Linked DNA regions of Ammoniphilus sp. CFH 90114. The protein of the gene in region 2 interacts with the protein of the main gene of each other region in a pairwise test. Links are inferred from orthologs where the notes say so. Each region holds a gene or a part of one and is shown on either strand. Other genes may lie near its edges.

Region 1 (12,384 bases), on a different replicon or contig from region 2:
ATTGCAATAGACACACACGGTTTTAATTTCTTCAATTTTATCCGCTTCACAAAGAATCGCACGGGAGCCTTCGAATAATTGATTTTTAAAATCCTTCAACAATCCGTACACAATTACCGGGATATTTAACTTATCCACAATGTGAGTAAGTTGAACGACATGAGCAGCACTTAGAAATTGACCCTCGTCGACCAACACACAATGCGGAAGCTCCTGTTGACTACTCGTTATTGCATATAGGTCAGTATCTTCATGAATCGCGATGGCCACTCGACTAATCCCAACTCTTGAAGCGACTTTTCCTACTCCATAACGATCATCAATCGCTGGAGTAAAAACCAAGACACGCTTCCCGGACTGCTCATAGTTGTGTGCAACGGTTAACAGCTGAATGGACTTCGAAGCATTCATTGCACCATAACGAAAATACAATTGAGCCATACAGATGTCTCCTTGAGTACAAAATAAAGCGGGCAGGAAACCCTGCCCGCTTGCTCTCGGTATGGAATTAGATACCGTATTTTTTCTTAAACTTGTCCACACGTCCGCCTGCATCTACAAACTTCTGCTTACCTGTATAGAAAGGATGGCACTCAGAGCAGATTTCAACGCGAAGGTTTTCTTTTACAGATCCTGTTTCGAACTCGTTTCCACAAGCGCAAGTAACCTTAGTCACTTTATAATTAGGATGGATTGCTGGTTTCATTCTTTTCACCTCTTTCCGCCCTGATCCTATCTGTAGACCAGAGTACAAATTAAACACAATTGTCATTATAACATGGGAAAATTCCCTTTTCAACTGGCATTATCTCCTACGGAGAGGAAAATCTTTCGGAGGGATATGCGTATACGAACCAATTACCACATCAGGAAGCTCTTCTTGATAAATTTCAATCGCTTGCTTCATTCCGAAGATTTCTCCTTGAGGTTTTGGGATCATCTCTAGATAGCTGTCTGGGTCAATATTCAGATTCCTTAACTGGATCAACCGAACTCCAGAACGTCGAATGAATTCAATCATCGCTTCCATCTCTTCCTCTCGGTCAAACACTCCCGGGAAGCAAAGATAGTTAATGGACGTATAGACCCCTTTATCTGCACAGTATCGAAGAGACTTCTCTACATTCAGCAGATTATACCCACGCGGTTTATAGTACGCATTGTAATGCTCATCTATCGCACTAATCGTACTAACACGGATCAAATCTAAACCCGAATCTACAATCGCTTTGATATGATCGGTTAAACCAGCATTTGTATTCATATTAATATAGCCTATGGATGTCTCCGCACGGACCCTTCGAATGGCTTCCGTAATAAGAGCCGCTTGGGTAGAAGGCTCCCCTTCGCAACCTTGACCAAAGCTAATAATGCTCTCAGGCGTCTTCAGGTGATGCTTCATGACCTCCACTAGCTCTTCAATCGTCGGCTTAAAATTCATTCGGGTTTGTGGAGCTACAAAACCGGATTCCTCAGGCTGTTCAGAAATACAGCCATAACAACCGGCATTACAGGAATAGGAAACAGGTATTCCCCCTTCCCATCGATTGAGGAAGGTATTCGACGCCGTTAAGCATTCATATTCCAATGCACAGTTCGATAGGTGCTTCATGACGCGATTGTCTGGATATTCATCCAGCATCTCGCCTACCTTCACCTTTACTTCCTCATAAGAACAATGGGCCGGATTCCACTTGTAATGCTCATCACTCTGACGAGCAGCAACGTAAAATCCGTCATCCTTCCACACGACTGCCGTGTAACCGAAGAGAGGAAACTTATAGTCTCGATCGGTCTTCATATATCCAGGCAGCATAAGTCGGGTAAATCCCTGAGGCAGAAGCGCGCCGACTGCTGTTGCCTCTTCTAGAGCTGTCATCTCACCCGTATCCGGATCCATTCCAATCGGTCTGGTATTCGGCAGGCTGACTAAGGTAGCCCCCTCTGGCAGGGCAATAAGCTCTTCCTCTAAGATTTCCAACAGACTCTCCCCACTCCTAGCCACAGCTAGCAGGTCAGGATGGTCGTAGACTTGTCCGTTTTTATCGGCATACACAAGATTCATGCAAAATACTCCTTTTGGCTTCTGCTATGCTGTCGTGGAAGCAGTTCGACTGGAACGTCCTTGCGGCTGGAACTTCTCGATCGCTTCCAAGAACTCTAGGTTGGTTTTGGTTTCGCCAATTTTTCTTAAGAACATATCGGTAAATTCCGGATGCTCGGACATCGTCTTGCGCATGGTCCAGATCTTTTCCAATTCGAACTTAGATAACAATAACTCCTCACGGCGAGTTCCCGAACGTCGGATATCAATAGCAGGATAAATTCGCCGTTCTGCCAATTTACGGTCAAGATGCAGCTCCATATTTCCTGTACCTTTGAACTCTTCGTAAATCACGTCATCCATCCGCGAACCTGTCTCAACAAGAGCCGTCGCTAGGATGGTCAAGCTTCCGCCTTCTTCAATGTTACGAGCGGATCCAAAGAAACGCTTAGGACGGTGGAAAGCAGCAGGATCAATCCCCCCAGAAAGCGTACGACCACTTGGTGGGATAACTAGATTGTAGGCCCGTGCGAGACGTGTGATACTATCCATAAGAATAACGACATCTTTCTTATGCTCAACCAAGCGCTGGGCACGTTCCAAAACAAGCTCTGCTACTTTAATGTGGTTTTCAGGAAGTTCATCAAAGGTAGAAGCCACCACTTCCGCTTTCACGGATCGTTGCATATCGGTTACTTCCTCTGGACGTTCATCAATTAATAAGACGAACAATTCAATATCTGGATGATTTTCTGCGATACTATTCGCAATTTCCTTTAACAAAACCGTCTTCCCTGCTTTAGGCGGCGCTACAATAAGACCGCGCTGTCCTAGACCGACAGGAGCTAAAAGATCGATAACTCTTGAAGATAAACGATCAGGTGAGGTTTCCAATACAAGCTTCTTTTGGGGATAGAGAGGTGTTAGGGCAGGAAAATGAAGCCGTTCCGAAGCGATTTCGGGATCTTCACCATTGACAGCCTCTACATGCAATAAGCCGAAATAGCGTTCGTTTTCTTTCGGGGGTCTAACTTTACCGGAAACCTTGTCCCCAGTACGCAGATCAAACCTGCGGATCTGTGAAGCAGATATATAAATATCCTCTGCGCTTGGCAAATAGTTGATCGGTCGAAGGAAACCGTATCCGTCTGCCAGGATTTCCAATACCCCTTCCATAAACATAAAGCCGCTTTTTTCTGCTTGAGCCCGCAGAATCGCAAAAATCAGTTCTTTCTTTTTCATGGTCCCATAATACGATATCTGGAATTGCTTAGCTAGCTTGTACAAATCCGTTAATTTCTTCTCTTCTAATTCCGCTAAATGCATGTCCATATGCTAGAATTAACACCAACTTTCAGTTCCAATTTCATGATATATCCTATGTCTATAAGATCTATTATAGCCAACTAGGGATAGAATCGAAAAGTCCATAAACTATCCAACCATTATCCCCAGCTTCCTATCATTTTATTACATCACTAGACATTTTTCATAACAAGATTAGGCTTAAGCTCTAAACGATGCTGCCCTTCAACGAAACGGATCGTTCCCGTTTTCGCTCTCATCACAACGGAATGAGTCGTTGCTCTGTTTCCACTAAAGCGAACGCCGCGAAGGAATTCCCCATCTGTAACCCCGGTAGCAGCAAAGATGGCGTCATCACCTTTTACTAAATCTTCCATACGAAGAACCTGGTGAGGATCCACTAATCCCATTCGCTTGCATCGCTCGATCTCTTCTTCGTTCTGCGGAAGCAGACGACCTTGAATTTCTCCACCGAGACACTTCAAAGCAACAGCTGAAATTACGCCTTCTGGTGCACCGCCGGCCCCAAATAGAATATCCACACCTGTGTCCTGGAATGCCGTACTAATAGCCGCTGAAACATCGCCATCGGAGATCAACTTAATACGAACTCCAGCATCGCGAACCTCTTGAATAATCTTCTCATGACGAGGGCGATCTAAGATAATCGCTGTTAACTCACGAAGATCTTTCCCTTTACATTTGGCTACCGCCTCAAGGTTTTCACGGACTGTACGATCGATGTCAATCGCTCCTACACACTCTGGACCAACAGCAATCTTATCCATATACATATCTGGAGCATGCAGCAGATTTCCCTTATCTGCAACAGCAAGGACACTCATGGCGTTCCATAATCCCTTAGCTACAATGTTGGTACCTTCTAATGGATCTACAGCTACGTCAACAGAAGGTCCGAGACCAAGTCCGAGTTTTTCCCCGATATAAAGCATCGGAGCCTCATCCATCTCTCCTTCTCCAATCACGACCGTACCCACCATCGGTACAGAGTTAAACTCCGCACGCATAGCTGTCGTAGCGGCATCATCTGCTTCATCCTTTTTTCCAAAACCCATCCAACGCGCAGAGGCTAAGGCAGCCGCTTCTGTTACGCGCACTAATTCTAGTGATAAACTCCGTTCCATCTCCATCATCCTCTCTTATCTATCCTGTCGACCCTTACGGAATTAAGGATAACACATTAAACACTTTTCCGTTAAATATGATAGCACTTTTGAAGAAAATATGCCTATTATTCTTCCGTGCTTTCCTTCTGTTCACGCCAAATTTCTGCACCTAAGAACCGCAGCTTCTCTTCTAAAATATCATACCCTCGGTCAATGTGCTCGACTCCAGTAATTTCGGTGACTCCCTCAGCTGCAAGTGCTGCGACGATAAGGGCTGCTCCAGCTCTCAAGTCAGCCGCCTTTACGGTTGCCCCCTGCAATTGCTTCACGCCCTCGATGATAGCGGAACGTCCTTCTACCTTAATCTGCGCTCCCATACGAACTAACTCATCCACATGACGGAAGCGTGCAGTATAGATATTATCGGTTACCATGCTTGTCCCTTGTGCAAGGGTAAGCAACGCTGTCATAGGTTGCTGCAGATCAGTAGCAAAGCCCGGATAAGCTCCTGTTTTCACATCAATAGAACGATAAAATTTCTCTCCAATGACCCGAATAGACTCATCCTGTTCAATCACTTTTACACCCATCTCTTCTAGCTTCGCAGAGATTCCTTCAAGATGACGGGGGATCACCTGATCAATCACAACATCCCCTTGCGTTGCAGCAGCAGCAATCATATAAGTACCGGCTTCAATACGATCAGGAATAATCGAATGACGACATCCGCTGAGCTCTGACTTACCCGTAATTCGAATAACGTCCGTACCCGCCCCTTTAATCGAGGCACCCATAGATGACAGCAAGGTTGCTACATCAATGATCTCCGGCTCTTTAGCCGCGTTCTCAATAATGGTTGTGCCTTTTGCCCTTGAAGCAGCCAACATAATATTAATGGTTGCTCCTACACTGATAACATCAAGATAGATCTTATTTCCGATGAGCTCCTCAGCCACTAAGGAAAGCGCTCCATCACGAGATTCAATTTTTGTCCCCAGTGCTTCAAAACCTTTAATATGCTGATCAATTGGACGTGGACCTAAGTTACATCCTCCAGGCAGCCCAATGAATGCTTCGCCGAAACGTCCTAATAAAGCACCCATTAAATAATAGGAGGCTCTAAGCTTTTTTACTTTCCCGTTTGGAAGAGGCTTAGGTGCGATTCCGGTTGGATCCACATAAAGAGAATGGCCATCTAGCTCGACCTTAGCCCCTAGTTCTTTTAAGATCTCGATATAGATTTGTACATCATTAATTTTTGGAAGATTATCAATAATCGTCGGAGATTCAGCCAAGATGGTTGCAGGAATCAATGCGACGGCACTGTTTTTGGCTCCACTGATTGAAACTTTCCCCTTAAGCGGTATTCCGCCTTTAATGCACAGTTTCTCCATAATTGCCTCCCGCTCGGTTCTCTTCTCTGTTGTCTCTTTTTTGTGATCTTTTTGATTTGACAATAATTAGGTGAGGTTAAGGGATTGAGGTTGGAGTCTAGGAAACTTCTCTAATACAGGCTGACAGGAGGAAAAGCACCTTATATAAGGTGCTTTTTTTCTACTGTCGAAATTTATAGCTTGTTTGAGGTGCCCCATGGGCTCCAATTAACTTCTTATTTTTTTGCATTCTCCCAATCAGCCAAGAATTTTTCAATCCCTTGATCTGTTAAAGGATGCTTCAGCATCTGCTCAAACACCTTATGCGGGATAGTTGCGATATGAGCTCCCATTTTCGCTGCTTCTGTGACATGAATAGGATGACGAATACTCGCTGAGATAATCTCCGTCTCCAAACCATGAGCATTGAAAATGTCAACAATATCGGAGATCAGCAATAGCCCATCCTGACCGATATCATCTAGGCGCCCCAAGAACGGTGAAACATAAGTCGCACCAGCTCGAGCAGCCAGTAAGGCTTGATTAGCGGAAAAGACAAGCGTCACATTCGTCTTAATTTGTTTGCTTGCGAAATGCTTAACAGCCTTAAGACCTTCTGCTGTCATCGGAACCTTAATGACAATGTTCTTCGATAAAGAAGCCAGCTTTTCCCCTTCTTCAATCATGCCCTCTGCTTCTGTACTAATCACTTCAGCACTAATTGGGCCATCTACGATTTCAATGATCTCCTTGAGGTTCTCAATGAAATCCCGCCCTTCCTTAGCCACAAGAGAAGGATTGGTCGTAACTCCAGCCAGTACTCCCCAACTATTCACTTCACGGATTTCATTAACATTCGCCGTATCGATGAAAAATTTCATTGCGTTCCTCCTGGTTTGGTTTACGCTTGATTGCTGCTTCCGAATTCGCGCATCTTCGCTTTTACCGTTTCCTTAATCGTTTCGCGAGCAGGACCTAAGTATTTGCGTGGATCATACTCATTTGGCTTCTCAGCTAGAACCTTACGAACCGTTGCGGCAGATGCCATTTGGTTCTCGGTGTTTACATTGATTTTAGCTGTCCCTAAGGAAATCGCACGCCCAATATCCTTTGTTGGAATACCTGTTCCTCCGTGTAAAACTAAAGGTACACCTGTAAGCTTTTGGATCTCTTCCATACGGTCAAATCCTAGATTTGGCTCACCCTTGTAAGGTCCGTGAACAGATCCCAGAGCCGGAGCAAAGCAATCTACGCCTGTTTCGCGGACTAACTGATCACATTCAGCAGGTACCGCATAAGCAGCTTCCGCGTCATCAACAATCAAGTCGTCCTCTTGTCCACCAATGCGTCCTAATTCAGCTTCTACGGAAATTCCTAAGGTATGAGCAACATCTACAACCTTCTTCGTTAAGGCAATGTTCTCTTCAAGCGGATGATGGGATCCATCAATCATAACGGATGTAAATCCAGCGTACATCGCTTCAACGCATTTTTCGAAAGATGAACCGTGATCTAAGTGAATCGCTACGGGTACATTCACCTGGTACTCTTCCATAAGAGCCTTCACCATAGCGACAACCGTCTTGAATCCACCCATATAACGAGCAGCACCTTCACTGACTCCAAGGATTACTGGAGAGTTCTCTTCTTTCGCTGCTTGAAGAATGGCTTGGGTAAACTCTAGGTTATTCAAGTTAAACTGCCCTACAGCATACTTTCCTTCTACAGCTTTGTTCAGCATTTCTCTCATCGACACTAACGGCATGATCGATCCTCCTAAAAATGGTTCTTTCTTTAACAGGATGGGAAAGACATGTTGCTTTCCCAGGAGTTGTTCTTACACAGCCAATTGGCTCTTAACCGCCAATCTAAGTTCATCAATGTCAAACGGCTTGGTGAAATGGGTAATAGCGCCAAGTTCAGTGGCTTCCTTTATCATGTCCAGTTCACCGTATGCAGTCATCATGATAACCTTAATGCTCTTATCAATCTTTTTAATTTCCTTCAATATCTCGAGTCCATCCATCCCTGGGATCTTCATATCTAAGATTACCAAGTCAGGCGATTGCTTCGTCACAATGTCCAGAGCTTCCTTACCGTTGGCTGCTTGGAAGGTTTCGTACCCTTCCTTGCCAAACACTTCATAAAGAAGCACGCGAATTCCATACTGATCGTCTACAATAAGTACCTTGTTCTGAGACATACCTGCTGTTCCTCCTCTATGACGTGATTGGAAAACGAGTTCCATCTTTTTTTCTAAACACCATCTCTTACATTCGTCGTAGAGGTAGAAAATTCCTGCTAAAAAAATCTGAATTTATTGCTTTAATTGCTTAGAAGCTTGTACAAACTTACGGAATAACGGTTGTGGACGGTTCGGACGAGAGGTAAACTCCGGATGGAACTGTGTAGCCACATACCATGGATGATCCACAACTTCAATGCACTCTACTAAGCGTCCGTCAGGAGAAGTTCCACTGAAACGGAATCCAGCCTTCTTCATCTCTTCACGGTACTCATTGTTAAACTCGTAACGGTGACGATGGCGCTCGTAGATTAAGGTACTCTCGTAAGCATGATAAACTAAGCTTTCTTCTTCCACCTTGCAAGGAGAAAGGCCTAGACGCATCGTACCCCCAAGGTTTTCAATATCCTTTTGTTCTGGTAGCAAGTCAATGACCGGATACTTCGTATCAGGGTTAATCTCCGAACTGTTGGCTCCCTCGTATCCCAGGACGTGACGAGCATACTCTATGCAGGCAATTTGCATACCTAGGCAAATCCCAAGGAAAGGAACTTTATTCTCACGAGCAAAACGAGCAGCAGTAATCTTCCCTTCCACTCCGCGATCACCAAATCCGCCCGGTACTAAGATTCCGTCCACATCTCCCAACATTTCCTGAACGTTGTCCGGAGTTACCTCTTCGGCATCCACCCACTTGATATCTATATCTGTTCCATTATCAAATCCAGCATGGTATAAGGCTTCTGCTACGCTGAGATAAGCATCGTGAAGCGCTACATACTTACCAACAATGGCAATTCGAGTCGTATCTGTAAGATTCTTAACCTTACGGACTAACTCCTCCCACTCGGTCATATCCGGTTCGCCTGCCTGCAGACCCAAGTGTTTCACCACATAGTCATCTAAGCCTTGTTCCTTCATCATTAACGGAACTTCATATAGCGTCTCCGCATCGCGTGCTTCAATAACCGCCTTCGGATCGATATCGCAGAACAGTGCTAATTTATCCTTCATATCTTGAGAGAGAGGCTGCTCTGTTCGGCAAACCACGACATTCGGTTGAATTCCTAAGCTGCGAAGCTCTTTTACACTGTGCTGAGTAGGTTTCGTCTTTAATTCTCCTGCAGCAGAAAGATAAGGAATCAAGCTGCAGTGGATGTACATCACATTTTCCCGACCGATATCGCTCTTAATCTGACGAATCGCTTCTAAGAATGGTAAGCTCTCGATATCCCCTACCGTTCCCCCGATTTCCGTCAAGACCACATCCACATCTCCTGTACGTCCAGCACGGAACACTCTCTCTTTAATTTCATTCGTGATGTGTGGAATAACTTGAACCGTTCCACCTAGATAATCTCCACGGCGTTCCTTATTAATGACAGAAGAATAAATCTTCCCTGTTGTCACATTGCTGTTGGAATTCAGGTTAACATCGATAAAGCGCTCGTAGTGGCCCAAGTCCAAGTCCGTCTCTGCTCCGTCATCGGTAACAAAAACTTCTCCATGCTGATACGGACTCATTGTACCTGGATCAATGTTGATGTACGGATCTAGCTTCTGCATCGTGACCCGCAGTCCTCTGTTCTTAAGCAGTCGACCTAACGACGCTGCCGTAATACCCTTACCAAGAGAAGAAACAACTCCTCCCGTGACGAAAATGTACTTTGCCATAGCTACCCCTCTTTTCTGCATGATCCAACATGTCATTAGTTTCTATCTTTTGCAAGTTAAACAAAAAAAAAACAAAAGATACTCCCAAACCTCTAAGTCGGTAAGGGGCACTTTTGTTTCTTATTTCTTTCGATACCATTAATTAGCCCATCGAGAATTCTACATAAGGAAACAACTTGTTGTCAAGGAAAAATTAACTTAGGTTGAGCCTATTTATCGTCGTCCTCTTCGTCGACGTCATCTCCCTCTTCATCATCGGCAAATTCATCGTCGCCTTCCTCTTCGAACTCGCCATCTTCCTCTTCTTCAAATTCTAGGTCTTCTTCTTCTTCAACCTCTTCATCATCTACTTCTTCGTCTTCATCAGGATTATCGTAGTCCTCGATCTCTGTGAAATCTTCATCTGTAATTTCTTCATCATCGAAGCCATAATCATCGTCATCATCATCGATACCCTTCGCTCTTGCCAAGGCCTCAATGGATTCTTCAATCGCCTCTGTAGTGTACCACTTCTTGAGTCCCCATTCACCGGCGCTGATACAGATGAATCGGCCATCCAGGTTCATCTCCGTATATACTTGCGGAACAAGCTCCATTAGTTCTTCATCGGTAAGCCCCTTTAAGTTGGCTGCATCCTTAAAGATTTCCTTGTAGTTCATGGTCTTGCTTGCACGATCTAATACCTCGTAAGAAATATCTACAAGAGCAACTTCCTGCCATTTGTCCTGCTCTGTTTGATTTGCCAAGATCCGCACTTCCCTTCTAGAAAAAATTCTATTCATCTAGTATTCCTATTTTTATATAAAATAGTACTAGTGTCAAACATTTCCTCGCATCTTTTTCAGTTTTATGTATGGTACAATATCAAGTATATACAATAGAGTTGAAAAAGGAGTTACAATGACGTACAGCATATACTCTTCCATAGGCTCTACATTTGGTAAACTGCTCAAGGCAAAATCCAAGCCTATTATCCTGTCTAAGACTGTTTCCGAGCGACCTGCCCCCTTTCTTCAGGGCTTTGCTCCTGGTGCAACCACTATTAAAGCACTCGAAGAGGGTGTCATTGACGAGATCGCCGAAGATGTATTCGAGACGATTTTCACTCTTAGCTTAGATTATAAGGGACTAACCTATACCGTAACCATTAGCGAGGCCAAGGACTGCTGGATCCTGAAGGACATCCGTCACACAGGAAAAGTCATTCGGGAAACCTCTCGACCTCGTCCAACTAGCCCAAAGAAGAAGAAACCTGTATTAACCTTATCCTTTTTTCTTTTGATCCTGATTTCCGTCTCGGGCTATATTTATGAATTTAAATTGAATAAAGAACATGAACCGGAGTCTAATCCGACGGTATATGAGGCCTTTTCTTCTAAAGAGGAGCCAGAGTCTCAAGAGAACATCATTGAACCGCAAGAAGCCGAAGTTGACAAGCCCCTAAGCGACTGGGAAAAAGAAAAAGCTGAACTAGAAGCGAAGATTGCCTCCCTTCAACAAGAAAATGAAGAGCTGAAGAAGCAGTTGACAGAAGCGATACCCTTTACGTTCGAGCCCGGAATGAATGCCCTTCAACTGGCACAAGCTGTCCAGGACGCAGGTCTAGTAGCCAATGGACAGGAATTTAATGAGTCCCTTGTTAAGTTCGGTGCAATTGAACATCTTAGTCCGGGAACCTACCTTGTCGTACCCGGTTCTAGCCATGAGCAACTTATTGAAGTCTTCACCAGAGGGGTAATTAAGAAAATTAATTAGGGATTCCTACGTTCGCGGACATCAGGTACCTTATTTGGGTAAAAACGGCTTGGAATTAAGGTCAATCGGACATACGTTCCTTTATTTGTTAAAAACACGCGCTCTTTTACCTGTTTTGGAGCAAATAGCGGATTCTGTGTCCGGAAAAACTATCCACGAGAGGATTTCTAGGAAGATAAAGGTTCCTATGTCCGACTCATCCTTAGCCTACTCTTCCCCTTTTCTTTTTCTCCTTTTGGCAACAGGTTTATACAAAAGCTTGGCGCCCGCCAAGCTTTTTCCGTTACATATTCCTTCGATACTGCCCTCCTACTTCGTATAGAGCCTTCGTAATCTGGCCTAAGGAAGCCACTTTCACCGTCTCCATCAATTCCGCAAACAGATTCCCATTTGCACGAGCTGTGTTTTTCAAGCGTTCCAAAGCAGCCGGCGCCACATCTTTATGCTGTTCCCAGAAGGACCGAAGATTGCGAATTTGAGTTTCCTTTTCTTCTTCCGTAGAGCGAGCTAATTCAATCTCATAGGCACTTTCATCCGCAGTCGGATTAAAAAACGTGTTCACCCCGATAATCGGCAGCTCTCCCGTGTGCTTCTTGTGCTCATAAAAAAGAGATTCCTCTTGAATCTTCCCCCTCTGATATTGGGTTTCCATCGCACCTAAGACCCCTCCGCGATGATTGATCCGCTCAAACTCAGCCATCACGGCTTCCTCTACCAAGTCTGTAAGCTCATCGATAATGAACGACCCTTGCAGTGGATTCTCATTCTTCGCTAACCCGAACTCCTTATTAATAATCATCTGAATCGCCATAGCCCGTCGCACAGAATTTTCTGTTGGAGTTGTAACGGCTTCATCATAGG
Region 2 (12,380 bases):
TCCCTTCTCGAATACAGCTAGCAGCATCATACCTTCTTCTTTTCGGATAACGCCATAACGAGTTGGGCTAAATTCCACTCGCATTTTTGTTTTAAGTTCCTCCAAGATATCCTTTGCTCGAACTTCTATTTGATCCATAGTAAAAGCGCCATCATTTTCGAGTATATTTACTATTTTTTCAATATCCGATGTCGTCTTCGCGTCCACATGCTCACCACCATATCAGGAGTTTTTCTCCTCCATAGTATAACCCCATCATTACGCGTCGATAATATTTGGGTAATTAAGAAACACATGAGGAGGATCTTTTATGACCGCACAATATGGCGCTCACGAAGTAATGGAAATGCATGAAGTCCTAACAGACGCTATTGACGGAATTAACCAATTTCAACTGTATCGTCCACATGCAACTGACCAGCAACTAGTACAAATGATTGATCGACATCTACAGTTTATGTTAAGTGAGTATAACCTAATGGTACAAACCCTAAATCAAAAAGGAATGAACCAGGCAGTCCCATACCGAGCTCCTAGAAATGTTTCTCCAACTTATGGGCTAGACAACCCAAGCACTCAAGCACCAAACATGTCCATTCAGAACATGGATGATCGTGATGTTGCAAGTGGAATGCTTGGATGCTATAAAGCCTCCGCTGTATTTAAAATGAACGCCGCATTGGAATGTGCAGATCCACAGTTACGCAGAACCTTGCAGCAAGGAGCTGTAAATTGTTCCGAGATGGCTTATGAAGTATGGCAATATATGAACGAAAAGGGATACTACCAAATCCCAACTATGAAAGAAATGACCACCAACACCATGATAAATACCTATACTCAGGGAGGTCCAATGAATCAAATGGGTCAAATGAACCCCATGATTCAAATGCCTGCCGGACAACATTCTGTCCACCAAGGAATGAATCCTAATGATCCTTACAATATGAGCACCATGAGAAATATGGTCTTGTAATCACGTAAAAAGAGTGTCCCCAATACTTCGAGACACTCTTTTCTATGATTTAAGAAGAAACAGATCGTCCGGAAGACTTGCTCACTGTTGCTTCATGTTGCTTATATTCCTTCTCCCAGAAGTCAGCATCCTTGATACCAAGCTTTACTGGGTCAAATACGGGATCTTTTCCTTCTTTCTTTTGATCCTCATAGTCTCTAAGAATCTTTAATGCAGGCTTAGTTAATAGTAAGATCGCAATAATGTTAAGCCAAGCCATACTTCCTACACCGATATCTCCCAATCCCCATGCAAGATCAGCTGTCTTAATACTTCCGTAGAATACTACAATAAGAAGAGCTACTTTTAGAAGATGTTCAGACCATACACGCTTTACTGTGCGATTAAGGTAGGCCAAGTTCGTTTCGGCCATATAATAGTATGCCATAATCGTTGTAAAAGCGAAGAATAAAAGAGCAATCGCTACAAATGGAGCCCCGAAACCTGGCAATACCGATTCAACGGCTTGTTGAGTGTACATTGGGCCTGGCTTTATATCTCCTAGATTATTCACGATCGGAGCAACACCGTCAGGATGTACATTGTACATTCCGGTAATAAGAATCATAAAAGCTGTGGCGGAACAAACGAACAACGTATCAATATAAACAGAAAATGCTTGAACTAGACCTTGTTTAGCTGGGTGAGAAACTTCAGCTGCTGCAGCAGCGTGCGGAGCTGTACCTTGACCTGCTTCGTTGGAATAGATTCCACGCTTTACTCCCCATGAGATGGCGGCACCAATAATCCCACCAAAAGCAGCATCTGTTCCAAAAGCACTTGTAAAGATTAATGAAATGATACCAGGTAATTGACCAATATTTACAACAACAATAATAAGAGCAACCAAAATATAACCTAATGCCATAAAAGGTACTACAACTTGTGCAACACTAGCAATACGTTTAACGCCTCCAAAGATAATGGCAGCAAGGAAACCAACTAATAGGACTCCGGTTAAAGAAGTATTAATTCCAAAGGCGTTCTCTAGTCCAGCTGCAATACTGTTCGCTTGCACGCCTGGCAGTAAAACACCAGTAGCAATAACCGTTACAAATGCGAATAAAACAGCATACCACTTGATCTTTAAACCTTTTTCAATGTAGTAAGCAGGCCCTCCTCGGAACTGACCCTCTTGCTTGGTTTTATAAACTTGACCTAGAGCTGCTTCAACGAAAGCAGATCCTGATCCTAGAAAAGCAATTAACCACATCCAAAAAACTGCACCAGGCCCCCCAAAAGCGATCGCTGTGGCTACACCTGCAATATTACCTGTACCGACTCTACCAGATAACGCAAGCGTGAGAGCTTGGAAAGAAGAAACCCCTGCCTCAGAGCTTTTTCCTTCAAACATTAATTTAATCATATCCTTAAAATGGCGAAGTTGCATAAAACGAGTCGCAATGGTGAAGAACAACCCCGTCCCAAGACATAGATAAATTAACGCTTGACTCCATATTAAGTCATTAATCATTCCTACAAGCGCTTCCAATATTTTACCTCCTCTTAACAATCACATTTTTAATACAATTATAAAATATTTATACACTTGAATAAACTATTTGTCCAGTATTTTTCCAAAAAGTTTTTAGATAGTTGGACATAATAAAATATGAGGTGACACAAGAACTCTCACATCCCCAGCTGGAGAGATTTCCCTTAATCTATTTCCTATAAGGCAGGTGATATATATGCAGAATTTTGATGTTTCCCTCATTCACCGTCTAGCAGATCAGCTAGAGGGCATTGCAAAAGATATTAAAGAGCATGTCAACTCCCCGGACGAGTTGGAAAACGATCTAGTACGGATAAACAGCATTGCTGGAAGTTTACAATCGCAAGCGCAAGCAAAAAAAATGGGAAGTAATCCAAGCATTGTTAATAATAATGTAAGATAAATACCCTAAAAAAGCTGACACAAAACATCTTCGTGTCAGCTTTTTAGACTTAGTGTGCTAATGGAATATCTTCTAGCATCGCTTTCTTTTGCTTTTGAATACGTAGTAATCTCCAGGACAAGAAAATCGCCCCAAAAGCTAACCCCGATATCAGACCAACCCAATATCCATATGCTCCAAGATCAGTAACTCTAACTAAAAGATAGCCAATTGGCAGCCCAAGAATCCAGTAAGAGATAAAGGCCATTAATAAAGTCACATTCACGTCCTTGTATCCTCTTAATGCTCCTTGTATCGGTGCAGCAATGGCATCGGATAACTGAAAATAGATCGCATAGATTAAGAATTTTTTCGTTAATTCAAGAACCAGTGCGTCGGTCGTATAGAGTCTTGCTACTTCATTGTTGAATACATAAAGCCCGATAGCACATCCTACCGCCATCAAGACCGAAAGTCCAACCCCAAGGAAACAGTACTGGTTAGCATCCTTATACCTGCCCCCACCCACTTCATAGCCTACAGCTATTGTTAGAGCCATCGAAATGCTCATAGGAACCATATAAACAAATGAAGCAAAATTAATAGCCGCTTGATGGGCAGCGATCGTTGCTGTATTAAACTCACTCATAAGTAAAGTAACTGCAGCAAAAATACTGACTTCAAAGAAAATAGCAAAGCCAATAGGTATTCCTATTGTTAGTTGTTCTTTCCAGGTTCTAAAAGAAATCCCGACCCAATTCTTAAACACCCCAAAGGTGTTAAATGGACTAACCCGGTTAATATAAACAAAGGCAATCACGAGGATGACCCAATAGGTAATGGAGGAAGCATATCCAGCTCCAACACCCCCTAACCTAGGAAAACCAAGCTTCCCAAAAATAAGAACATAATTAAAAAAGATATTAATAGGTAAAGACATCAGCGTGATCATCATCGTTACCCGTGTTTGCCCAAGAGCATCAATAAAACATCGAAGAACAGTATAGACAAAAATAGGGATAATACCAAATGATAGACCAATTAAATATTCCCTTGCAATCGTACGCACCGTATCCTCTAGCTGCATAGCACTTAATATCGGATCCAGGAACATGGCTCCAGCCACAATAACTACCACTGAGATCGCTATAGATAGATAGATTCCTTGTATGACTTGGAAAGGTACCTCATTTTTTTTCTCCGCACCAAGTAATTGAGCTACGATAGGGGTTAGTGCAAGGAGAATCCCACATAACCCCGTAGATATTGGCGCCCACAGACTCGAGCCAATCGCGACTCCAGCTAAGTCCTCTGGACCAGCATGGCCTGACATCACAATATCAAAGAAAGTCATAGAAAAAAGAGCGAGTTGTGTAATCAGAATAGGGAAAAGTATTACACTAAACTGATTTAACTTTTGCTTCCAAGAGTCCGTTTTCTTCATATTTCTTTTCCTTTCAGATAATCCTTCCAACTCTATTTGACGTTAGGAATAACGTAGTTATTACCAAGAATCTTGCAAAAAAAAACTGGTCCCATGATGGACACAGCCTCTACACAACTAATTCATTATACAACTCTTTTCATCGATTGAATACTGGAAAGCAGTCCTAGACTTGTCTTTTGCATCTGCTTTGATGTCAGGACGATATCGAAAAAACAAAAAAGACAGAAAAATGCCCCCCACGGCTGACAACTTGACAACCAAGGGGGCATCATCATTTATTTTCCAACCTTTTCAACCTTAGTAGTTGGCAAAACCACCTCAACAAGGGTTCCCTTTCCCACTTCACTTGAAATCTTTAACTTGCCTTGGTGGTTTTGAATAATGCTATGACTGACCATGAGCCCAAGTCCGGTTCCTTTATCCTTTGTCGTATAAAAAGGTTGACCGATCAAGGACAATTGTTCACTTGGTATGCCGTTACCTTGATCAATAAAGGCAATGGAAACGTCATTTTCTAACCTATCAACTTCTACCCTCACTTGTCCACCGTCTGGCATCGCCTCAATGGCATTCTTAAGAATATTGATGAACACTTGCTTTAACTTGTTTTCTTCACAGACGACAGGATAATGAGTTGTTGTATCCGAGTAATAAGCGACAATTTCCACTCCATGGAGATTGGCCTGAGCATTAAGAAGCGTAATAATGCTATCTAGCATAAGCTTTAGTTCATGCTCCTGAAAATCCATTTTCTTAGGCTTTGCAAGAAGTAAAAGTTCACTCACAATCATATTAATTCGATCTATTTCCGAAAGCATAATATGACCATATTCTTTTCCAAACCCTCCTTCTAAATCAAGCAATTGAACAAATCCTCTAAGACTTGTAAGCGGATTCCGAATTTCATGAGCAATACCCGCGGCTAATTCTCCCACAACGCTAAGTTTCTCAGACTGTTGCAAAATTTCCTGACTCTTCTTCCACTCTGTTATATCGCGAGCAAAAACATAGATCGCTGGCTCCCCTTGGTACTCCGTTGGGATCGTCTTTAGTTCCACATCAATAACTGTTCCATCTAATCTGACCCATCTTTCCTCGACAACGTCTATTTCCTTACCTAGTCTTAGATCTTCCATCATTGTGGAAGCATATGTATGATCCTCAGGGTGGATCCAGTCGAAAACGCTCTTTCCTATGATCTGATCCATCCTTTCAGCTCCGAGTAGATTAAGTCCAGTTTTATTAATAAAAGAGCAGATATCACTATGCAACTTACGTACAATGATAATCTCAGGTGATTCTTCTACTAGTTGGCGGTATTTATCTTCACTCTGTTTTAATTCCTGTGTTCTCTCTTCGACAAGACACTCTAATAGGTGATACTGAATTTTCCGTTCTGTGATATCCCGAATCGAGCAGACAAAGATAACCTCTTCCTCTACGGTTACTTGACTTACTTGCACTTCTGCAGGAAATAGACTTCCGTCCTTGCGTCTTGCCTCCACTTCAATAATCATAGACTTCGGAAAGTTTGATATTTCATCAGTCTGGAAAATGGGGAGAAGCTTAGCAATGTTCTGATTGGATATTTCTTCCTCTACGTATCCAAACATATTCCTAACACCAGGATTTACGGTATATATTTCACCAGATGCATCCATAGTTATTAACGTATCAATAGATGATTCTCCTATAGCACGAGCTAACGCTTCACTTCTTCTAAGCTGAGAGTATGCAACTTCTAGTTCTTCCGCTCGTTTCTTTAATAGCTCTTTTTGCATTTGGATCTGTTGCTGGTTTTGATAAATTTTAACGAACTCGGCTACTTTACTCTTTAGTACTAAGGGGTGAAAGGGCTTGAAAATATAATCGATAGCACCAACTGAGTAACCATGCATGACATGATCATGTGTTTGGCTTAATGCCGTAATGAACAATATCGGAATATCTCTAGACTTCCCTCTTGCTCGAATCAACTTTGCAGTTTCAAAACCATCTAAACCTGGCATTTGAACATCCAATAAAATGGCAGCGAAGTCCAGTCGAAGAACCCACTTTAATGCTTCCTCACCAGAATAAGCTCTTATTAAATTATAATGGGGAGAATGGAGTACTGCCTCAAGTGCAATCAAATTCTCTTGTCTGTCATCCACCATTAATATATTTACTGCTTGATTGTCCATGTCAACCTCGCCTTCTCTTTAACCTTATTTGATTTTCCGATAGATCTTCTCTAGACTATCCATCTCTTCATAACAATGAGCATAAGGGGTAAAAGAGAGCCCTTCACGACTGCCTAAGCCAAGAATCCCGCTTACGCCTAAGCTTTCATAAATTAATTGTTGAACACGTTCCTGCAGATCGCGGTTAAAATAGATCATCACATTCCGGCAAATAATCACGTGAAACTCGTTAAAGGAGCCGTCTGTTACTAGATTATGTTGAGCAAATACTAAATTTTCTCCTAGGAACGGATGAAATCGAACGTATTCTCTTTGAGCCGTATAGTATTCTGAAAATGATTTTGTTCCCCCTGACAAAACATAATTGCTTGTATAGCTTTGCATGCGATGGATGGGGATTTGACCTGTCTTCGCCTGTTGTAACACTTTATCATTAATATCTGTTCCATAGATGCGTGTCTTATGATATAATCCTTCCTCATGCAACAAAATAGCCATAGAGTAGACCTCTTCCCCGGTGGAACACCCTGCATGCCAAATCCGTATCGATGGCAGATCCTGAAGCAACGGCACTACCTTAGTGCGGAAAGCATGAAAAAAAGAAGGATCCCTGAACATCTCCGTGACATTAATTGAAAAATCAGCAAACAGCTTATCCATAATCTTCTTATCATGTAAAACCTTGTCTAACAATGAAGTCACCGTACTCAATTTCTCGGCTTGAATTCGGTGCCAAATTCTTCTGCGAATGGAGGAAAAGGCATAATTTCTAAAATCAAAGCCATAATGACGATAAATACCTTCCAATAGTAATTCTATTTCTAATTTTTCTAAATCACTACATAGATTTGAATGTTCTTCCAAATTCCTCACCTATTGATATAACCAGACCCTCAACAAGGAGAATAACTGGTCAAGATTTACGGGCTTGCTAATATAGTCTGAAGCCCCAGCATCAATACACTTCTGTCGGTCATGCTTCATGGCCTTCGCTGTTAACGCTATGATAGGCAATGAATGGAACTCTGGCATATGACGAATCATCTGCATGGCCTCATAACCATCCATTTCAGGCATCATGATATCCATGAGAATGAGATCTATATCAGGATGGTCTGCAAGTATATGCAATGCCTCTCTCCCATTCTCGGCGAATACTACTTCCAGCCCTTCCGCCTCTAATGCACTAGTCAGTGCGAATATATTACGCATATCATCGTCTACAACCATGATCTTACGCCCTTCTAGTGGTTCACCGGTGGATCGCTTGATCGTATCCGCATGAATTTCCTTACCTGTTATCTCTTCTATAGCTTGTTCAAAGCTGGCCGCCGATTCTTTATTTATTGGAGACAAGTCAATAACCGATTCCACTTCATGAATAGGGAGATAAAAAGTAAAGGTGCTTCCTTTACCCTCAATACTCTGTATCTCAATAAAACCACCTAATAATTGAGCTAACTCTTTGCAAATCGATAAGCCTAATCCTGTACCGCCATATTTGCGACTCGTTGTGCCATCCGCTTGGCGGAAAGCTTCAAAAATCAACTCCTGCTTATCAGGACCGATGCCAATTCCTGTATCAACGACTGAAAAACAAATATAACTGTGATGCTTATTATCCCTACCGCTTTTGGCTTCACTTCGTACCCATAAAGTAACGCTGCCTTGTTCAGTAAACTTGAATGCGTTAGAAAGTAAATTCTTGAGAATTTGGCAGACTCGCTGTTCATCTGTATGAATAATATTAGGAACTTCCTGCTCCATCTTAATTGAATATTCTATTCCCTTCTGACGAGCAATTGGCAAAAACTGACGCTCTGCAAAACGTAAGACTTCGCCTAAATCTACCTCACCTTGGTGGATATCCATTTTACCCGACTCAATTTTGGAAAGATCTAAGATATCATTGATAAGCTGCAGTAGGTCATTCCCAGAAGAATAAATGGTTCCTGCATATTCCAGTTGTTTTACCGTAAGATTATTCTCTTTATTCTCCAATAACATATGAGCTAGAATGAGTAGACTGTTTAATGGCGTCCGCAACTCATGAGACATGTTAGCCAAGAACTCTGACTTATATTTCGAACTAAGTACAACTTGGCGTGCCTTCTCTTCGAGAGCAATCTGGATTTCTTCTAACTCGTTTGTTTTTTCTTCTGAATTTTTATACTGAGCTTCTAATTCCTCATTCATCGTACGCAACTCTTCTTGCTGGAGTTGTAATTCCTCTGATTGACTTTGCAATTCTTCGTTTAAAGTCTGGGCTTCCTTTAATAACTCTTGAACTTGCATATGTTTAGCAATTCGATCGAAGGTCACCCCAAGATGTGTTGTTGCTTGTTCTAAGAGTGCTTGATGAAGCGGAGAAAACTCCTCAAAAGATGCTAACTCTAATACACCTAATACTTCTCCCTCAAATGCAATCGGTGCAATGACAACACTTGCCGGTGCGGATGCCCCTAGACCTGAGCTCACTTGGATATAATCCTCAGGAACACGCTCGAGTAAAATCGTTTTGTTTTCCAATGCAGATTGATCCACAAGACCTTCACCAATACCAATAGATGTCAATCCAAGGCTCTCACCCTGCTTACCCCTACCTGCATAAGTAGCTAATTTTGTTAGTTGATTCCCTCTTCTGTCCCTAAGGTAGATCACACCATAGCTTGCTCCAAGAATAGGAGTCATGGCAGATATATATTGACTACCTAAGGCCTTTAGATCATTCAACCCTTGTGCTAGCATAGAAAGCTCAGCTAATTTCGATTTTAACCACCCTTGTTCCTGAATACTCTCCTTATAAGTCCGCTCTAATCTTTCATGCTCTTCTAACGCCGCTGCCATTTCGTTAAAAGCAATGGCGATCTCGCCAATCTCGTCCTTCGATACGACCTCAGCTCTCGGCAATTGCTCAGCACCATAAACGACACTCCTCATTACGTTTTTCACACGTGCAAGTCTGTTAGTTACCGTATGAACTACCCATATTGACATACCTATACCAAACAAAATAACAAAAACAGAAGCGATGACGACCATATTCATGGCTCTCTCATACGTTTGCATAGAAGTCACTAATGTTTCTTCCATCACACCTTCTTGGAAATCAATCAAGGCTTCTATAGAGGATACTAGGCTTTGTCTGTGAGTTTCTAATAAGGCTTGTTTCTCTATGGCCTCCTCATTCTGTAGTGCCAAGTCAAGCATAATAATTTGTTGAACGGCAGTATTGTAAATCTGATAATCTTTATTCAAATTACCTAATAGCTCTTTACCTTGTTGAAGATTAATGATATTGCTGAGTTTCTGTAAGGTGTCCGTCACCATACGATGAGAAACTTGGATAGCTTCAATATTTTCATTATTAAAGTGTTCACCAGCAGAAAACGTAACTCCGTTGATTTCTCTTCCGATCTGACCTACTTCGAAGCGAATTTGATTGGCAAGCTGAATCTTTTCATATCGATCCGTAACGAGCTTATTCATACTTCGATTTTGATTATTCATCATACTGACAATACTAACGAGTAGTAGGATCATCAGCATGATGATAAACCCAAATCCCATAAATAATCTTATCTTAAGATTCATAAGCGTATCCTTTCAATTCTTTGTTTAATAACACATTTCTCTTTATATTTTTTAAATCCTGCTTTTTATCTTTTTTAATAAGAAAAAATAAAAACAGCATCCTGTCCATGACACAGATGCTGTCTTAAGTCACAACTCTTTATCCCTTATTACGTATTCTAGAAAGGGATAAATAAAAGGTTGGCGTTAAAATAAGCGTTAATACCGTAGAAAACAATAATCCTGAAACAATCGATATGGCTAAAGGCTTAAACAATACATCTCCGCTAAAAACAATCGGCAGAAGTGCTGCTATTGACGTCAGGGAAGTCAATATGATCGGACGAATTCTAGCTCTGCCAGAATCTTTAATAGCTTCCTCAATATCTTCCCCCACTTCTCTCCTCTGTTCAATAAACTCGATAAGGATAATTGAATTCCTTACCGCTATTCCTGATAAGGAGACTATTCCTAGAACAGCTAAAAAACTTAGAGGGGTTTGGGTGATGAATAAACCAATTATCGCTCCCGTGACTGCCAAGTAGACGGAACTCAAAATAAGTACTGGCATCGATAAAGAATTAAACTGAATGACAATTACGAGATATATAAGAAAGAGAACAATGACGAATAGTTTCGTCACTTCAATAAAAAAATCGGTTCGCTCCGAAGTTTCTCCACCTACATTGAGTGTATAGTCTCCTCTAAGTGACTCTTTCATCTGATTAGTAATGACAAGGGCACTCTGTTCGAATTCTTTCTTTTTACCCTCCACAGGATACGCCCGAACGGTGATGGTTCTTTTCCCATCCTGATGGGGAATTCGTTGTATCTGTTCTGTAATATTTTCAGTTACGAGAGAATGAACGGATACGGTTGGATAAACCTGTTGATAATCCTTAGGCCGCAATTCAATTTTAGAGAGATCAACCTCTCCCTCTCCGCCTTGCGTATCTAAGAACACTTTTAAGTCACGACGTTCTACACCATCATCAAAAATACCAAGTTGAATACCAGTGCTTGCAAGTCTGACTTGTTCACTTATTTCTTGTGTTGTGAATCCAAAGTAATCCAATTTTGCTCGATCCGGAATATATTCAATAACGGGCTGTGGAGTCCCAATATCCACTGTAACTAATTTAGTTTCCTCAATCGCAGCTAATTTAAGCTTTAATATCTCGGCTAGATCAATGAGCTCTTCAAGACCAGGACCAACAATCTGGATAGCCACGGGTGCACCTACAGGTGGACCTGATTCAATAGTCTCTAGCATAATGTCGGCAGAAGGATAATTCTCTCGTAATACCATTTCCCATCGAGCCATCATGGCTGTAGTTGAAGTCTGTTCCAGGTCCACACGCACTAAGATCTGCCCTGTATTCAAGCCAGGATTGGCTAGGGTTGAATTAAACAATCCAGGCAAACCTGTCCCTGCAAAAACAGCTGTTTCTTTAATGGCAGGATCTTGAAGTAATTGTCGTTCAATCGATTCTAGTTGACTATATGTGTCTACTAACTTGGTTCCATTAGGCAAGGTAACCTGAATCGTAACCTCTTCTCGATCAGCAGGAGGAAAAAATTCAAAAGGAATCTTAGCAGCAAGTCCTGTTAACATAATACATAAAAACAATCCTAAAAAACTGATTGTAAAAGGCCTCTTGATGATCTGGGCTAATACTTTATCTGCATAATACGTCTCTAATTTTGTAAACATTTTGTAAAGAAGACCTAATCTCTTCGATGTGACTCCTTTTCCTTCCTTCCTGCTTCTTCGCCAATACGTCATAATCGGTACAAAAGTTAGGGCAACAAAAGTTGAACCAATAATAGTAAAGATGAGTACCGTAGGAAGCGCTCGGATAAAACTGCCTCCTGTTCCGGATAAAAAGGTTAAAGGAAAGAAACTAAATATGATCATGATGGAAGAGGTAAATATAGATATTTTCACTTCATTTATCCCATTTACTGCTCCCTCTAGTGCGCTATCACCAAGTGCATACCGTCTATGAATGTTCTCATTAACCACAATCGCATCATCAACAAGTATGCCTATTGCAATGATCATCCCAATTATAGAGATTTGATTGAGATCAACCCCAGTGTAGGGGAGCGGAACTAGCCCCACTAAGATGGACATAGGGATGGCTAGGGTTACAAGTAACGAAGCTGAAATAGAAAGCCCTAGAAGCATAATCGATGCTACAGCAATAATAGCCATAATAAAAGAAATGGCTAGATTCTTAAATGTTTGTTCAACATACACACTTTGCAGGTAAAAAGGGACA

The links.
Region 1: the proteins of EIZ39_RS03855 (region 2) and EIZ39_RS07810 interact in binary tests that used the Bacillus subtilis proteins (3 or more experiments, as listed by UniProt). The link is inferred for Ammoniphilus sp. CFH 90114 from one-to-one orthologs.

The regions. Positions count from the first base shown.
Region 1 is NZ_SDLI01000003.1:15,292-27,675, forward strand. The notes cover bases 6,370-9,324. They hold EIZ39_RS07810 (response regulator), read right to left. Parts: upstream 8,053-9,324; coding sequence 7,687-8,052; downstream 6,370-7,686. Other genes in these bases: fsa (fructose-6-phosphate aldolase), read right to left, coding at 6,370-6,730; fba (class II fructose-1,6-bisphosphate aldolase), read right to left, coding at 6,751-7,614; EIZ39_RS07815 (CTP synthase), read right to left, coding at 8,167-9,324. Outside these bases: EIZ39_RS07770 (thymidine kinase), read right to left, coding at 1-441; rpmE (50S ribosomal protein L31), read right to left, coding at 509-706; EIZ39_RS07780 (radical SAM family protein), read right to left, coding at 806-2,065; transcription termination factor Rho, read right to left, coding at 2,090-3,370; glpX (class II fructose-bisphosphatase), read right to left, coding at 3,523-4,494; EIZ39_RS07795 (UDP-N-acetylglucosamine 1-carboxyvinyltransferase), read right to left, coding at 4,602-5,870; more of fsa, read right to left, coding at 6,086-6,369; more of EIZ39_RS07815, read right to left, coding at 9,325-9,768; rpoE (DNA-directed RNA polymerase subunit delta), read right to left, coding at 9,978-10,514; EIZ39_RS07825 (hypothetical protein), read left to right, coding at 10,669-11,523; fused isobutyryl-CoA mutase/GTPase IcmF, read right to left, coding at 11,807-12,384. UniProt on the Bacillus subtilis protein: Key element in the phosphorelay regulating sporulation initiation. Phosphorylation of spo0B during sporulation initiation.
Region 2 is NZ_SDLI01000001.1:720,030-732,409, reverse strand. What follows is about bases 4,069-7,019. They hold EIZ39_RS03855 (PAS domain S-box protein), read right to left. Parts: upstream 6,523-7,019; coding sequence 4,615-6,522; downstream 4,069-4,614. Other genes in these bases: EIZ39_RS03850 (CheR family methyltransferase), read right to left, coding at 6,547-7,019; EIZ39_RS03860 (MATE family efflux transporter), read right to left, coding at 4,069-4,336. Outside these bases: EIZ39_RS03880 (hypothetical protein), read right to left, coding at 1-207; EIZ39_RS03875 (spore coat protein), read left to right, coding at 311-976; EIZ39_RS03870 (alanine/glycine:cation symporter family protein), read right to left, coding at 1,026-2,507; EIZ39_RS03865 (hypothetical protein), read left to right, coding at 2,707-2,913; more of EIZ39_RS03860, read right to left, coding at 2,963-4,068; more of EIZ39_RS03850, read right to left, coding at 7,020-7,386; EIZ39_RS03845 (response regulator), read right to left, coding at 7,396-10,116; EIZ39_RS03840 (efflux RND transporter permease subunit), read right to left, coding at 10,256-12,380. UniProt on the Bacillus subtilis protein: Phosphorylates the sporulation-regulatory proteins spo0A and spo0F. It also autophosphorylates in the presence of ATP.